3 regions of the Pseudalkalibacillus sp. A8 genome follow, and region 3 is predicted to be linked to each of the others. Evidence: riboswitches for the same ligand, from Rfam matches in the RefSeq annotation. Region 3 holds a riboswitch; each other region holds the start of a gene.

Region 1 (5,890 bases), 2.5 Mb from region 3:
ATGGGAATGGTATTGAAATCTACACGGATCGTCCAGCCGAGAAATGGACTTGGGAGAATGGTGAACTGCCGTTTGTCAGTGATCCGCTTGATATGGAAGGCTTGCTGAAGGAAGCTGACGGAAAAGCATGGGGAGGACTTCCTGCTGAAACAGTGATGGGGCATATACACCTCCATGTCAATGATCTTCAAGAAGCGAAGCGTTTTTATACTGATGGGCTAGGTTTCGAAATAACGGTACCATTCCGTCACCAGGCTTTATTTGTGGCTTCTGGCGGTTATCATCATCATGTCGGATTGAACACCTGGAATGGAACAGGTGCACAGCGGCCGCCTGTAAATGTAGTCGGGATGAAGTGGTATACGATCAACTTTCCAAATCATCAAAGATTGAAGGAGACTGTTGAACGATTAACTTCACTAGGTTTTATTGTGGAAAAAGTAGACGGCGTTCTCTGGTCGGAGGATCCTTCCGGAAATCGCATCAACCTTGTCATTTAATAAGATGGGGATGACCCATAAGTGTCTGGGTCTCTCTGTACTTAACAACATTGTTTGCCAGTTCAGGAACGATTATAGATGAAGTGAAACGAAAAAATGCACAATCCGGTTTGTCGTAATCAGGTAAAAGAGTTATTGGCGAATTCTTATCAAGACAAAAATAACAATGAAAAAAGTGCCTGTCCCACCGATGGGACAGGCATTTAACATTTATTTATCTATCTTTGAAAGAAAAAGGGGAGCTTGATCAAAAATGCGATCACAACAGTCTTCGATTATCCTTGTACCGAAGTTGTCTGCTTTTCTCGTACACGAAGGGCTGCTTCCTGCATATTTTTCAGGGCGGCGATGGATTCTTCGATACCGCGGGTCTTCAAGCCGCAATCAGGGTTGACCCAGAATTGGCGGGGGTCAAGGACCTGCAAAGCACGGAGAATGCTTTTTTCCATTTCTTCGATACTTGGGACGCGAGGACTATGAATATCGTACACGCCAAGTCCGATTTCTTTGTCGTACCCGATTTTCTCAAAGTCTTCAATTAATTCGCCGTGACTACGGGCAGCCTCAATCGAAATGACGTCTGCATCCAGTTGGTCGATCGTATCGATGATTTCCCCGAATTCGGAGTAACACATATGAGTATGGATTTGTGTTTCATTTTTCACCGATGAAGTAGCGATTCTGAACGCATAGATAGCTTCATTAAGATACGCTTGCTGTTTGTCTTTTTTCAGCGGCAAGCCTTCGCGGAGTGCAGGTTCATCAACCTGAATCATGCCGATGCCGTTGTCTTCCAAATACTTGATTTCTTTTTGCAATGCCAGGGCGATTTGTTTTGTGACCTCGGACGGTTTTATGTCATCTCTGACGAAGGACCAGTTCAGAATCGTGATCGGTCCTGTAAGCATTCCTTTGACCGGTTTCTTCGTGAGTGACTGGGCATAGATGATTTCCTTGACGGTCATCGGCTCTGGTAAAGCTACATCACCAAAAATGATCGGCGGCTTCACACAACGGGAACCGTAAGATTGAACCCACGCATAATCTGTAAAGGCGAATCCTTTGAGCTTTTCACCAAAGTATTCGACCATATCGTTCCGTTCGAATTCTCCATGAACGAGAACATCGAGTCCAATTTCTTCTTGGAGATCAATCCATTCGGATGTTTTTTCTTTAACGAAGGTTTCGTAAGCTTCTGTTGACCATTTCCCTTTACGGAAACGGGAGCGTGCCTGCCTGATTTCCGTCGTTTGCGGAAGGCTTCCGATGGTTGTGGTAGGCAGTAAAGGTAGCTGGAAAACGTCCTGCTGCAAAGCCTGGCGTTCGATGAAAGGGAGGGCACGGGCTGGCTCTTTTCCTTTCCATTTTTCCACTTCCTCCTGAACGTCCGGGTTGTTGCGTTCCGTTGAATTCCAAAACTGATCAAGACGGCTCATCTGCTTCTCTACCTCAGCAGCGATACTGTCTTTTCCATCGTTTACACCTTTGGTCAAAAGGACGGTCTCCTGTAATTTCTGGTCAGCAAAGGCCAAAGCGTGCTTCAGTTCATCATCTAATCGTTCTTCTGAATCGGTCGTAACCGGTACGTGCAGCAGGCTGCAGGATGGCTGGATGACCAATTGTTCATCATTGACATGCTTACGTATCACTTCAATTTGCTGCCATGTTTTCTCCAAATCACTGCGCCATACGTTCCGGCCATCGATGAGACCTGCGGCAAGGGTTTTGTCAGCAGGGAAGCCATGTTTTTTCAGAGCGGCAAGGTTTTCTCCATCATCATGGATGAAATCGATTCCGATGCCGTCGACAGGGAGAGACAGGACTTCTTCATAGTGATTGATCGATTCAAAATACGTTTGCAGAAGGACTTTCAATTCAGGAAGTTCCAGTCGAATGTTACCATAGACTTCTTTAAAATAGGCAAGCTCTTCTTTGTCCAGGCCCGTGCATAAAATCGGTTCATCGATCTGGACCCATTCTGCGCCTTCCTTTTTCAGTTCCTGCAGCACTTGTATGTATAGAGGAACAAGTGCTTCCAGAAGATTTCCAAACGTTTCCTTTTCATACCCTTTCGCAAGTTTTAAAAAGGTGATCGGGCCGAGAAGAACTGGCTTACTAATAATGCCTAGCTTTTCTTTCGCTTCAAGGAAATAGGAAAGCGGGCGATTTTCTGTCAGGTAAGGTTTTGCATCGTTTTCAATTTCAGGGACGATATAGTGGTAATTGGTATTGAACCATTTGGTCATTTCGGACGCGACTGCTACCTTGTTCCCGCGGGCGATATCAAAATACGTTTGAAGCAGCGATTCTTCCCCTGATGACTGGAAACGCTGCGGGATGAATCCGAACATGACTGCTGTATCAAGCACATGATCATAATAGCTGAAGTCCCCGGTTGGGATCCAGTCGACGCCAAGATCCTTTTGCTTCTTTAAGTCCTGCAAGCGAAGCTGTTCCATTTCCTCAAGCAATCCCTTTTCGGTCCGCTTTCCTTTCCAAAACTGTTCAAGTGCTTTCTTCCATTCACGTTTTTCACCGATTCTCGGGTAACCGATGGTTGAACTTTTTGCTTTTTGCATTGCCATTCCTCCATGTTTCTTTTTTCAATCCAATAAAAAAATCCCTCTTTCCTAGAAGAGAGACGGCGGAGCGGCATAGGGAAAAAGCTGTCGAAGAAGACAGACGAATCCCGTAAGATGCCAACACCTGCCTATTCCTCGTAGGTCGTAGTGTAGGGTTCCATAGGCAGGTCTCCTGACTTATGCTCTTCACAAACCTGCGCCTTCCCATACTGAGATAGTGACATGCTTGCAGGCTGCTCCCAAATACAGTGGCGGGACCGTGCCGGAATCTCACCGGACTTCCCTTTTAAGCTGGAACTGCATAGAGGTCCAGCACCTGTGGAACGTCGATATTTGACTGTCAATCACAAAAAAACCTCTCGGAGGAGAGGTTTCGATTTGAAAGACCTCTCTCATTTCTCAAAGCATTCGCTTTGCTGGAATTGGCACCAAGCTCCATCGTTTGGTCGGTTGCCGGGTTTCATAGGGCCAGTCCCTCCACCACTCTGAATAAGAGATTTATAAATTGGATTAATAAAAGAATACTAGCATGGCCGTCAAAAAGAGTCAAACACTGTTTTTTAAAAATTATGTTTTCCAACTAAGGCGGCTGGAGAGCACATAGAAAAACAAAGAAAGGGGTCGTGACAGTTTTGTACATATCAACAGAATAGATTTCCACTAAAAATTCATGTACATCTTTGAAAAGGATGCCATTATTTTAGGTTGAAGTGCTTACCAACGCACAACCGAACTTTGTTTAGTTCGAGCCTCCTCGTCAGCTTTCCAGTGACTAATCGGGTCGCTTCCACTTTTCTTTCAGATCACTGTTCAGGAGTGAATTTCGGAAATATCAGCAAAAAGACTCCGGCCAAGGAAATACCGAAATCATCTTCATAATTCGCTTTTTGATTATCTAGAAGGCGATGTCAGATTTTCCCGATCATAATCGAATTCCTCTTTATGCCTGGTTGGCCGGGTAACCAGTTGGCTGGGACGCCTTCGCCTGTTTTCCGTCCATGCTGGATTCCCTGAAGCAATCTTAAAATTTCAAAAATGTTCCGCCCAACCTCAAGAGGATTGACCAGTTTGGAAACGATCACTCCGTCAGGATCGATAATCACAGTAGCCCGAAGCGCCGCTCCTTTCTTTTCATCCAGTACACGATAGGCACGGGTGATCACCTGGTTCCGATCGCTGACCAACGGAAAATTGACTTTTGAAGCCGAAGGAGAGGTTTCGGTGAATACTTTATGTGCGTGTACACTGTCTGTGCTGATTGCCAACACTTCTGCATTCAATGAACGCAGCTTAGGATAAAATAGCAGCGACCGCCGCTAATTCAGTCGGTCAAACGAAAGTAAAATCACTTCCATAGAAAAAGAGGATGACCCATTTCCCTTTATATGTTTTAAGTGATACATCGATGATTTTCTTTTCAACGTTGTTGTAAGCTTCAGCATTAAAGTGAGGTGCCTCCTCTGTCGTTTGTCCACAAAATGGTAAGTTACATGTTTCCAGATCTTCAACATTAAGTCGACCATCGAGTTCTTTCAAGTGATCACCCCGAAATTTTGTCCTCCCTCATTACTATTTCTGGTATTCTTAAAATATACATTGAACCGAGGTACAGGATTAATAGAGAAGAGGGGAGAGATCCAAGATGCTCAACCTTGTATGGATCGGTTTTTTTCTGATCCTCGCCCTGTTTTTCTATTTGCGGATCAGGATTGGGCGCACCAATCAATCTTACCGTTCAAATTGCCAAGTGTGCAGAAAAGCATTCAAGCCGCCTGGCTTGACCTTCAATCGGTTACCGAAGTATTGTCCGTATTGCCAGGCAAAGCTTCGGTAAAACCATTAGAATGTGTGTTTATGATCACTAGCATTTGGCAACAAAAAACTGACCCCGATTTAATCGGAGCCAGTCTCTTGAACGATTATTTACTATCTTGGGTTACCGGTTTTTCGATGACCTCGTCAATCAGACCGTATTCTTTCGCTGCAAGAGCACTCATGAACTTATCTCGATCTGTGTCACGTTCAACAACTTCTAGTGGTTGCCCTGAACGTTCTGCGATGATTTTGTTTAGTTTTTCACGCATTTCGATGATTCGACGAGCATGGATTTCAATGTCAGCCGCTTGACCTTGTGTTCCGCCTAGTGGTTGGTGGATCATCACTTCACTGTTCGGAAGTGCGAAACGCTTTCCAGGTTCTCCAGCTGTAAGTAAGAATGCCCCCATTGATGCTGCCATACCGATACAGATTGTGCTGACTTTCGGCTTGATGAATTGCATCGTATCATAAATCGCCATACCTGAAGTGATGGATCCTCCAGGACTGTTGATATAAAGCGAAATGTCTTTGTCAGGATCTTCAGCAGCTAAGAATAATAATTGCGCTACAATCGAGTTTGCAACATTGTCATCGATCGCGCTTCCTAACATGATGATACGATCTTTTAGAAGGCGGGAGTAAATATCATAGGCACGTTCCCCGCGGTTCGTCTGTTCAATAACTGTTGGGATCAAGTTCATTTCAGAAATCCTCCTCTTTCCATAAGTATCTTTATGGCTTTACTTCATCTTACTCAATAGGTCAATATAGGTCAAACTTTTAGGCTCTTACCATCGGTTTTTTCGTTCGACGTTTTTTTTCCTTTTTCAAAAGCTCTGTTATTTTCACTTGTTGCTTTTCGCGAAATTCACTCCCTTTCCGCTGGCGAACCGCAAGCCTCCTCACTTGCACATGGATCTCAACACAAAAATGAAATCATTTTCGTGTCTGCGATGAGAATTCTTAGAAGCTTTCCTTATGCTGGCTTCG
Region 2 (5,890 bases), 600 kb from region 3:
GTAAAAAAGCGGTAAAAGTACGTAGGGGGAGAGATTGTTGAAAAATCGATTAAGTATATCCGGAAGTACGATCATGTCTGATCCTGATCAATTTGAAAAGTTGTTTTGGGAGGGGATCGAGGACGTTGAAATCGGTGAATTTGATAATCAACCATCGTTTGATCGATTTTTGAATTTGTGCAGAAAAAAGAATGCAGTTTTTGGTGTCCATTCTCCTCTTTTCAGGAACGGAAGCAAATACGATTTGATCGAAAAAGTTCAAGTGGAGCCGGAATATGCTTGGGCACAATTAGAAAAAGAAGCCGAAAAACTATCCAGGCTTGGAGTAGAATATATTCTTGTCCATTTTCCTTATTTTAAAAGCAAAAAGACTGAAAAAGATCCGAATATGCTGATTGAATATGGGTTGAAAAGGCTGAACGTAATCCAGGAAAAATACCAGATTTCTATCGTGTGTGAACCAAAGCTTGGTTTTCAGCGTTCTCCTGATGGCATCCGTTACCTGCATCAGTTTCCTGAAAACACGTGGAAGAAGTATGGTTTGAAACTTTGCATCGATATCGGGGATTACTTGATCGCAACCGGAAAACATGCAATGGATTACATTTCGAAATGGGAAAAACATATTCATGTCGCCCATATACATAACGTGGCGTTCATAGGTGATAAATATATTTGGACCCCCGTCCATCCTTCCTATGAGGGAAACCTTGAGCATTACGAGCTAGAACCGATTCTTCGTTATCTGGCGGGGATAGGAGGCATCAGATTCGTATTCGAGTATACTCCACATTTGACCCCAAGTGATGAGTTCGTTGCAGAAGGGTATGAGTGGGTGAAAAGCATAGTAAAAGATGAGACGTGCCGGGCGAGGTAGATCTTTGTTTTTGTTTGGCGTGATTAAGTGGGAAATCGGCGCGATTCTACCTGATATCCGCGTGATAATCTTGAAACCCGCGCGATTATCCGGAAATCTGCGTGAATCCATCCAGAACCCCCGTGATTTAAGACGGCGTGATTCCTTACCCCTGAACCTAACGGAGAAGGACGACGATTTGTCGTCCTTCTTTAGCGGTTATCTTTAAAAACTGGCTCTCTATCTTTAAAATATAAAATTATCTTTAAAAAACATAAATTATCTTTAATCCGACGAAAATATCTTGAAAACGGCGTAATGGCGGGTGTTCCAGGTTGGGAAAAGTCGATGGAAAAATTAAATTTCGCTGTTGACACGTTTTTTCCGTCATGCTAAGATTCAAATCAAATAATTTAAAAATTAAATGATTTCAACTCTTATCAAGAGAGGCTGAGGGACTGGCCCGATGAAGCCCGGCAACCATCAAACTTCGGTTTGAAAGGTGCTAATTCCTGCGGAACGCACTGGCGTTTCGGAAGATGAGAGAGACAAATGTATTGATAATTTGGCCTCTCTGTCTTTTACAGAGAGGCTTTTTGATTTTCATGAAAAACAAACGGCATTAAAAATAACAAAGGAGGCCTGACATTGAGGAAGCCCAATTTTTATAAAACAGGAACGGTGCAAATTCCGAACTTTATATTGGAATCCGGGGAAAAACTTGATGAAGTGGAACTCGCTTATGAAAGATGTGGCCCTCGGAATGCACCAGCCATTCTGGTTTGTCATGCGTTGACGGGGAACCAATATACAGTCGGCACCTCAGATGAACCTGGTTGGTGGCACGGATTGATCAAGGAAGGCGGCTACATCGATACGAGGCGCTATCAAGTCATCACTTTCAATGTACTCGGTGGCTGTAACGGTTCAACTGGTCCGGCATCAGTCAATCCGCAAAGGGGGGAGCCCTATCACAATAATTTCCCCAGCTTGACAGTCCGGGACCTGGTAGAAGCTCAGTTCGTAGCACTGAATATCCTCAATATCAATCATTTAAGGGCAGTTATTGGGGGATCGCTCGGCGGGATGCAGGTCCTCGAATGGGGAGTCATGTATCCTGAATTCATCGATAGTATTTTCCCGATTGCTGTCACGCCTCAGTTTAGTGATTACGCGATTGCATTCAACCATATTTCAAGTCTTGCGATCCAGCAAGATCCTGCCTGGAGCGAAGGAAAGCTTCCGAAACAGGGACTGAGCCTTGCACGGATGATCGGGATGATCACTTACCGCTCAGATGTCCTTTTTGAAGAACGCTTTGAGCGGAACCATATCATATCGGAAGGGCTCCCAACGTACGATATTGAATCATACTTATCCTATCAAGGCCAGAAGCTTACCGAGCGCTTTGACGCCAACAGTTATCTTCGTCTGCTCGAGGTGATGAACAGCCATGATCTGGGACGTGACCGAGGCGGCATAGACCATGCGATCCAGCAACTGCAAGTTCCTGTATTTGCGATCAGTTTTACAAGGGACCTGCTTTACCCGCCTGAAAAATTGCATGAATTCGTGAAAACCATCCAACAATTCGGTGGCACTGCAGAATTTTATGAAGTCGATTCGAAATTCGGTCACGATGGATTCTTGGTAGAGTTCGAAAAATGGGGGTACTTCGTCGAGGAGCAGTTGGCAGAACTGGATGTAGAAGATGCGAGATTAGAAGCTTGAAGGATTAATGATAAATCACAATATATAAAATATAAAAAATGAGGAGTGAATGACATGAGTGAAGAAAAAAAATATCGTTTTGAAACAGTAGGGGTACATGGAGGACTGCAACCTGATCCTGCTACAGGTGCACGAGCGTTGCCGATCTATCAATCAAATGCTTACAAGTTTGATAATACAGAACATGCTGCAGACCTTTTTGGACTTAAGGAAGAAGGGTACATCTATTCACGAATCGGTAATCCGACGGTCAATGTTGTCGAAGAACGGGTGACCGAGCTTGAAGGAGGGCTTGGTGGATTAGCGTTCGCAAGTGGAATGGCTGCTATCTCAGCAGCGATCTTCAACATTGCCGAGACAGGTGATGAAATCGTCTCAGCTTCGACTTTATACGGTGGGACGTATAACTTGTTCTCGACCACACTCCCTAAACATGGGATCACAACTCATTTTGTCGATCCGCAGGACGCAGAAAATTTCCGCCGTGCAATCACCCCGAAAACGAAAGCGATCTTTGCGGAAACGATTGGAAATCCTGGGCTGCATGTGCTTGATATTGAAGCAATCGCGAAAATCGCACATGAAGCCGGTATTCCACTCATCGTCGACAACACGCTTGCTACCCCTTATTTGTTAAGGCCGATCGAGCATGGTGCAGATATCGTCGTCCATTCAGCTACGAAATGGCTTGGTGGTAATGGAACGACCATGGGGGGGGTCATTGTCGATGCAGGGAAGTTCGATTGGAATTCGCCGAAATTCCCTGGATTCACAGAACCGGACCATAGCTACAACGGTATCGTATATGCGGAAGCGCTGCCTGAAGCTGCCTTCATTGTGAAAGCACGTGTCCAGCTTTTACGGGATACAGGAGCATCGTTAAGTCCATTCAATGCTTTTCAGCTTGCGTTAGGATTGGAGACATTGCATGTGCGGGTGAAAGAGCATGTAGCAAACGCTAGGAAGATTGTTGAATACCTCGAGGGACATCCAGGCGTGGATTGGGTGCTCTATCCTGAACAAGAGAGCCATCCATCGAAACAGCTTGCGAATAAATACTTGCCTCAAGGCGCTGGATCAGTCGTCGTTTTCGGAATCAAAGGCGGCCGGGATGCAGGCGCATCAGTGATCAACAATGTTGAATTATGGTCACACCTCGCCAATGTAGGGGACGCTAAGAGCCTGATCATCCACCCGGCAAGCACGACCCACCAGCAGTTGAGACCGGAGGAACTGCCATCTACAGGTGTAACGGAAGATCTTGTCAGATTGTCAGTGGGAATTGAAAATGTAGAGGATCTTATAGAAGATTTAGAGCAAGCGATAGAAGCGGCGACAGGATTGGCGTCCAAGGTTGAACAAGTGAATTGAGTTACATTTAAAAAAGAATAATTGACTTCTTATCCAGAGCGGTGGAGGGGCTGGCCCGATGAAACCCGGCAACCATCAAGTTTTTGATTGAACTTGAAAAGGTGCTAATTCCTGCAGGAGCAATCCTGATAGATAAGAAGAGTGGTCGAAGCCCTCTTCTTCTTATCGAAGAGGGCTTTTTTAAATAGAGAACACAACCAATCAGGGGGACTAACAAATGACAGATACATTCAACACTTACGATATTGAAACCTTATCACTGCACGGCGGGCAGGCGCCTGACCCGACAACCGGATCACGTGCCGTTCCGATCTACCAGACCAGTTCTTATGTATTCCATGACACCGAGCATGCAGAAAGGCTCTTTGCATTAGATGAGCCTGGAAACATCTACTCGAGAATCGGGAATCCGACGGTCGATGTATTCGAAAAGAGGCTCGCGCTCGTGGAAGACGGAGTAGCGGCAGTTGCAACTTCCTCAGGTCAGGCGGCGATCACTCTATCAATCTTGAACTTAGCGAGTGCCGGAGATGAAATCGTAGCTGCTACGAATCTATACGGCGGTACGTATAACTTGTTCTCGACGACATTGCCGAGATACGGAATTACAGTACGTTTCGTAGACCCATCCAACCCGGACAATTTTAAAGAAGCGATCAACGATAAAACCAAAGCTGTGTTTGCTGAAATTATCGGGAATCCGAGTTTGAACGTGCTGGATGTCGAAGCGGTTGCTTCGGTTGCACATGAGACAGGGGTTCCGCTCATCATTGATAACACGTTTGCAACACCGTATGTTTGTAAACCTATAACGCTCGGAGCGGATATCGTCGTCCACTCTGCAACAAAATGGATCGGTGGCCACGGAACATCCATCGGGGGAATCGTCGTAGATGGAGGACGTTTCAACTGGAATTCTCCTAAGTTTCCGGGATTCACTGAACCGGATCCAAGCTATAACGGACTTGTTTATGCCAATGATTTCGGAACACTTGCGTTCAGCACGAAGCTGCGGGTACAGCTCTTACGGGATTTCGGTGCATGCTTGAGTCCTTTCAACGCATTCCTGTTGCTGCAAGGTCTTGAAACGCTGCACCTCCGAGTTGAAAAACATAACCAGAATGCGCAAGAACTTGCAGAATTACTCGAAAAGCATCCTGCAGTGGAATGGGTCTCCTATCCTGGGTTGGAAAGCCATCCATCACATGAACTCGGTAAAAAAGTGTTGAAGAAAGGTTTCGGGGCAGTCGTCAATTTCGGAATCAAAGGCGGAAAAGAGGCTGGAAGCAAGCTGATAAACAATGTTGCATTGTGGTCTCACCTGGCCAACGTTGGAGATGCGAAATCCTTGATCATCCACCCGGCTTCGACCACACATCAACAACTGTCTCGTGAAGAGTTGGAGGCGACCGGGGTAAAAGAGGAACTAGTCCGTTTATCAGTAGGGGTCGAATCTGTCCGTGATCTCATCAATGATCTTGATCAGGCATTGTTCAAAGCGACAGGGCAATCAGCGAATGGTAAAACAGAAATCGTAATCAACGATGAGGGAGTGATTCGCTGGGCACTATCCTCTCCATATGTCCGTGAAGAAATCAACGGGAAAGAGGTCCAACGACAAAAGACACTCGCAATCGTAGGTTTGAGCGGGAAAGAAGCTCGACCAAGCCACCGTCTGGCTCGGAAGATGCAGCGTCTAGGTTATAAGATCATCCCGGTCAACCCACGTGAAAAAGAGATCCTTGGAGAACCATCATACCCAGATCTTAAGAGCATTCCAGGTCCTGTAGATGTCGTCCAGGTTTTCCGGAGCCCAGAAGCAGCGATTGAAATAGCAGCAGAAGCGGCGATCACACAACCGAGAGTTTTCTGGTTGCAAGAGGGGGTCGTTTCTGAAAAAGCTGCACAGATTGCGAAGGATGCAGGACTCCA
Region 3 (5,890 bases):
TGAAAAGAAGTATGGACTGGTTGAAGGAAGCTGCGGACACGGAGGAGCAATGGAAACATCTGTAATGCTTCATACTGCCCCTGAACAAGTGGATATGGATAAAGCAACACCTGGTTATATCGGCCCAATGACAGAGGAAGTTTTAAATAAGGTGTTTAAAAGTGGGATAGTCGGTATTACAGAAGTTGGTATTTTGGGCGATCCGAGACAGGCAAAAGCAGAATGGGGTGAATACTTCTTAGAGCTTTTTTCCGATGAAATCATAAAAGCAGTTCATAAGGATTTTAATCGTTTATTATAAGACGGGATGTCATGTGGCGAGTATAGAAAATGATATTCTATATTCGCTATTTGATTGATTTGGAACTTTATTCATTAGATCAGCGGCGTTTTTACAGGAAAAGAGTTGGAGTTTTATTTGTTTAGATTTCCAAGCAAGAAGAGTGGTGGACGAATTTTTGGAAGAGGTACACCAAAACAAATCATTAAATCTATTGCTTTAACAGGGAGCACCACCCTTAAACAGTGGCGCTCCTTGTTGATGTATTTTAGTTTCTGCTTTCACCGAACGTATGATAGTGATCTATCATTTAAGCCCGTCTTTTTATCCAATTATCTCTAGTTAGTATCATATTGATGGAGACACTTCTTGAAAGTAAGCCAGGAAGAACTGTATTTTGCATCATGTTACCCAAAAGTAGTAGAGGAAGAGGAGGGTGTTGTTCTCTAGGGAAACAACTTGGTCATTCAGTGACATTAGTATAAGACGAATATTATTGATACGAACTTTAGAATAAAGGTCATAAAGTTGCAAAAGATCAAAAATAACGTATTTAAATAGATCGAGTTTAAATAGATCGAGGGGGTATCACAAATGAATGTAACAAATTAATCCAAGATAAGGAAGCATTATGGAGTAAGTGCGTCTTACATAAACAGAAGAAAAGAGCTTGAAACCGAGCTCTTTTCTTCTGGATTCATTTTCAGATCATAGGTGAGTTCTGTGTGATTAACCCTGGATTTCCGTTTTCCTACCTCAAAATGGACAGGATTACCAAGTTCTATTATCAATTCATTACGCTTTCTGTTCTTCGAATTCAGGATCTTTGTAAGGATGCGCTACCCAGCCGGATGGATCGATGAACAGGCGGACAGCTACTACTTGGCGATCATCCATCAAAGTGAAGAAATGCGGCGTCTCGACCGGTACGGAAATGACATCGCCGGCTTCCAATTCGACATCAAAATAGCCGAGGTCGTCTTGACCCTTGATGATGAAAATACCGTGACCTGCTGTAATTGCACGGACTTCATCTTCTGTATGCACGTGGACTTGCTCGAATTTTTTCAACAATGCTTCTAGGTCCGGTGTTTCTTCAGAGAGTGCAACGACATCCCAGCTTACATATCCATTCCGTTGTGCGAGTGAGCGGATCTCCTCATCGAATACTTCGAGTGTTTGCTGCTTCTGTTCATCATTGATCCTACAGTTTTCTTTCAATTCGTCTGGGAGCTTGCTCGTATCCCATTTTTCGTAAAGTACCCCTTGATTCTGTAGAAATTCGCCGACTGCCTTGTCTCCTTCAATCGCTTCGTTCGTGTTTCTGATTTTAATGACTGCCATTTTCAATCTCCTCCTTAAAAAATTATGAAAGACTTAAGCTTTTATATGATCTGATTTTCAGATGATAGGAAAATAGAAACTCAAAAGCCTCCAAGTATTTCTTTGCCTCAAACGCGTTTTTGCCCCAGACGGTTATCCCGTGGTTTCGGATCAGAATCCCATAAACATCTTCCCTTAGATTTGCCGCCATTTCCTTTGTCAATGTTGGAATATCCGCATGGTTTTCCACGATCGGTACTGTGATTTTTGCATCCTGTTCCCATAGCCCGAAGGCTTTGATCAGCTCCTGTCCTTGAAACACGACACACTTTTCATCGCCGTAAAGCTCTGAAATGACGTTGTTGTCGACGGTGTGGACATGGAGGCAGCAGGCTGCATCCGTCCGCTCATAGATTTCCTTATGGATAAGCGTTTCTGCTGAAGGACGTAACACTGTTTCCTCAACCGGTACACAGTTTTCATCCACAAGGACAAAATCTTCTGACGTCCGTTTCCGTTTATCTTTCCCGCTTGCTGTCACAAGGAAATTGAGTGGGTCTGACTGGACTTTGATCGAAAGGTTTCCGCTTGTACCGGGAAACCAATCACGAGAAGCAAGTTCATCTTTTACATCGGCAAGCTCATTCCAGTACTTCTTCAACTTACTCATACCAGCTCCTCCTGTCTTTGTTTCAGAATTCCGATGACATCGTAGAAGGTTTCGAATGCTCTGTAATCCAGGTCCAATTCACGGCATTTCTCGGTTAAAAAACCTCTTGAGATCACCTTGTCTGCTATTTTTGCTGCCTGTAAGTCTGTGATCGAATCACCAATCACGATCCTGTCGTATTGTTTAGGATCATAGTTTCTTAAAATCGAAGGTTTGCAGCAGCCACAGTCATTGTCGCAATAACGATCACACGGATGTGGCCAGGTGATTCTGATCCTTTCGCCGGTGAAATCACTGCCGTTGCAGTAAATATCATGGCGCTCAATGTCAAAAGGCACAAGCAATCGATAGACGAAAAAATCAATGCCTCCGCTAACCACAAGCAGTTTGATGTTCTGTTCTTTCGTAAAGGCTACGAATTCTTCAAAACCTGGACGGAATTCAGCCTGACGGATTGCATATTCTTTAATATCATCCTTCAAATCTTTCGGAAGGAGCGAAAACATCTTTCCGACACCTTCACGGATAGAAATCCGCTGGGATAAAATCAAATCCTTCAATTCTTCCCATTCTGGTGGCGCAAACTTTTTCATAATAGTAATGATATTGTCGCTCATAGTAATCGTACCATCGAAGTCACAAAAGATGATCGGTTGTCTGCTCATGATTTTGATTTCACCTTCGCAGGACCCCATAGATCAAGCGCTTTTTTCAGTGGATCACTTACTTCAGCCACTTGTTCCAATGACCGGCCGTCCAATACACCATCAATTGCATCGCGGAATGCTCTGCCGCCAGCGTCTGCTCCGTCCGGATGACCGTGGATTCCGCCACCAGCGTTGATGATGCTATCCTCACCGAAGTCATTGATGAGCAGTGGCGTCAGTCCCGGGTGGATGCCGGCAGATGGAACAGGGAAAGCTCTTTTCAATGGACCTTCATCAACTGTCAACGCTTCAGCAATTTCTTGCGTTTCCCCCTTATCCAGCGCTACACTTCCATACGGTGACGGGAACAGAACATAGTCTGCACCAGCCAGTCGTAAAAGCTTTCCGAGCAGGACTTTATTCGAGACACCGTAAAATGGGGAAGGTGTGATCGCTCCGCTGAACGCTGGGTGCGCCATGATCGGTACATTGATTTCAGGGTCTTCCGCCAAAGCCTGCAGGGTGTCTAACCCATAGGCAAATACATTTAACAACAGGGAGTTGGCTCCAAGTTCCACTGCCCGCTTCGCTTTTTCCTTCAAATCGAAGGTCCGGCCAGTCAAATTGGCAGCATACAAAGTCCGGTGGCCCGTTTCCTCATACACTTCCTTTAAAACCTGCAGTCCGGACTTGATCCTTGATTCGAATGGCGTCTTTTCGTTGTCGAAGAGGATCTCATCATCCTTGACGATGTCGACACCGCCCAGGGCTTGAAGCCGCATCTGATTGTCGAGGTCCTGCTGCTCCTTACCGATCACGCCTTTGAAAATGCTCATCAGCAATGGCCGGTCATAAACGTCGAGTTTCTCTCGGATACCAGAGATTCCAAATTGCGGACCAGGATACTGAGAAAGCAACAGATCCGATAACTCAATATCGAGCAGCTTGATTTCCCCATCCAATGAAAGTTTACCGAAGATTGTCGTCAAAATGGCCGGGATGTCGTTACTGAAGTTAGCGGAAGGGTAGGCAATCTTGATGATTCCCTTCGTCCGTTTTCCTCCAAAAAAGTGATCCGCTTTTTCGTCTTCAGGAAGGTAGGTGACGTCAATCACTCTCCCTTTATGTATGCTCAACTGCTTTTGCTCCAAAGCTGGCAGGTTCGTCCATGATCCGACTGTCAATCCGAGTGCGATCGATTCCGCTTTTTTCTCAAGATCTTCTTTTTTGTCATGCAGCAGGTAGGTAGCAATGATTTTTTCACTCATGACGTTCACCCTTTCAAGTATTTAACAAATTTTAAAGGTTATCATTCTATTAACCCATATAAAAAACCTCTTCCCACAAGAGGAAGAGGTCGATTGATTGCGGTCTCCATCCTCTCATCTGTCAGCTCTAAAGCTGCGAGAATTAGCACCGTGTTTTTAACTACAGTTAAAAGCCGGTTGCCGGGCTTCTTCGGGCTCGTCCCTCCACCTCTCTTGATAAGAGTCATACGATTGAATTCCAGTTAAATAGATTTATAACACGGATTATTACACGGAAATTCGTGCATGTCAATTCCCTAACTATTATTTTATTTAATTGAACCTCTCGCCACTTAACGACCTTACGGTCTGTTTGAAGTGGGAGATTCCTAAGAGCACCAGTGCAACCACCGGTTCTTAACTAGGCTATCCCCGCAGTTCCTGCGGTTTAATCGTAATGCTTCATTACGAATATTGATACTTGCGTTCATGTCTCGATCGTGATGTTCGCCGCAAGAAGGGCAATCCCATTTACGCAATCCGAGATTTTTAACATCTTTGTTTTTGTATCCGCACTTTGAACATAGTTGACTAGAGGGAAAATTTTTTGCGACAATGACCACTTGTTTGCCATACCACTTCGCTTTGTATTCAAGCATCATACGGAATTTCGACCAACTAACCTCACTGATAGATTTGGCTAAATGGTGGTTTTTCAATAGATTCCTTACTTGTAAATCTTCTATACCGATGATGTCGTGGTTTTTGACAATACCGGTCGAGATTTTATGCAAGTCATCCATTCTTGCATTGGTGATTTTCTCATGCAGTCGTGCAACCTTTATCCGTTGCTTATGCCAGTTGGAAGAACCCTTTTTACGCCTTGAAAGCGTACGTTGTGCTTTGGCTAATTTCTTTTCAAGTTTGCAAAAATAGTTGTGATTCTTATGTATTGTTCCATCAGACAAAATCGCAAAGTCCTTGAGGCCAACATCGATCCCTAAAGCTGAACCGGTTTTAGGTAACGCTTCAACCTCTGTTTCAACAAGGATGGATACAAAATATTTTCCGGTTGGATGACGTCGAACCGTGACATTCAGGATACGACCTTCAACCTCACGACTTTTGGCAAACCTGACTAAGCCAAGTTTAGGCAACTTGATTTTGTTGCCTACAATCGCAATATTGCCGTTCGTGTGCTTTGTTGTGTAGGATTGTACATTATTCTTTTTAGACTTAAATCGTGGTGCTTTGTTTTGTTTCTTGAAGAATCGAGTATACGAATCAGCAAGATTTTTAAGAGAGGATTGTATAGCAATGCTGTCAACTTCTTTTAACCAAACCAATTTTTTCTTAAGTTGTGTTAATTGAGAAGAGCAAGTGTTATACGATAACCCTTTGCCTGTTTCACGGTAGGTATCGTTCCATTGAGCTAAAAAATGATTAAACACAAAACGAGAACAACCAATGGTTTTAGCGATTAAGATTTCCTGTTCTTTGTTTGGATAGATCCGAAACTTATACGCTTTTTTGATTAACATGGCTGATCATCTCGCTTAAAGGGAATGTATGTTCTTATTCTAACACAACGAGGTCCACTTTGCCTAACCCCAACCGACATTCATCTCCCACCTACTCATTGGGATACGCCCTTCACATTCCTTGAGGTGGGAGTCTTCTGTCGGTAAACGATAAAATTAGTGAGAGGTTTTGAGAAGTTAAG

Evidence for each region. A riboswitch is a leader RNA that binds a small molecule or an ion and turns the genes downstream of it on or off. The one in region 3 is predicted to bind S-adenosylmethionine.
Region 1: another riboswitch for S-adenosylmethionine. It lies ahead of metE (5-methyltetrahydropteroyltriglutamate--homocysteine S-methyltransferase); the one in region 3 lies ahead of ACJROX_RS06215 (2,3-diketo-5-methylthiopentyl-1-phosphate enolase).
Region 2: another riboswitch for S-adenosylmethionine. It lies ahead of ACJROX_RS09290 (homoserine O-acetyltransferase); the one in region 3 lies ahead of ACJROX_RS06215 (2,3-diketo-5-methylthiopentyl-1-phosphate enolase).

The regions. Positions count from the first base shown of each region.
Region 1 covers NZ_CP174509.1:4,696,553-4,702,442, reverse strand. The annotation lists gene ACJROX_RS24010 (VOC family protein) at 1-500, shown strand, start outside; gene metE (5-methyltetrahydropteroyltriglutamate--homocysteine S-methyltransferase) at 776-3,079, opposite strand; cobalamin riboswitch at 3,227-3,417, opposite strand; SAM riboswitch class I at 3,472-3,578, opposite strand; partial or broken gene ACJROX_RS24000 (peroxiredoxin) at 3,991-4,582, opposite strand; gene clpP (ATP-dependent Clp endopeptidase proteolytic subunit ClpP) at 5,002-5,601, opposite strand.
Region 2 covers NZ_CP174509.1:1,791,119-1,797,008, forward strand. The annotation lists gene ACJROX_RS09285 (TIM barrel protein) at 38-877, shown strand; SAM riboswitch class I at 1,291-1,402, shown strand; gene ACJROX_RS09290 (homoserine O-acetyltransferase) at 1,505-2,587, shown strand; gene ACJROX_RS09295 (O-acetylhomoserine aminocarboxypropyltransferase/cysteine synthase family protein) at 2,642-3,958, shown strand; SAM riboswitch class I at 3,985-4,097, shown strand; gene ACJROX_RS09300 (PLP-dependent aspartate aminotransferase family protein) at 4,176-5,890, shown strand, end outside.
Region 3 covers NZ_CP174509.1:1,186,386-1,192,275, forward strand. The annotation lists gene ACJROX_RS06195 (creatininase family protein) at 1-301, shown strand, start outside; gene ACJROX_RS06200 (acireductone dioxygenase) at 1,076-1,624, opposite strand; gene ACJROX_RS06205 (methylthioribulose 1-phosphate dehydratase) at 1,647-2,273, opposite strand; gene ACJROX_RS06210 (2-hydroxy-3-keto-5-methylthiopentenyl-1-phosphate phosphatase) at 2,270-2,938, opposite strand; gene ACJROX_RS06215 (2,3-diketo-5-methylthiopentyl-1-phosphate enolase) at 2,935-4,188, opposite strand; SAM riboswitch class I at 4,300-4,411, opposite strand; gene tnpB (IS200/IS605 family element RNA-guided endonuclease TnpB) at 4,557-5,708, opposite strand.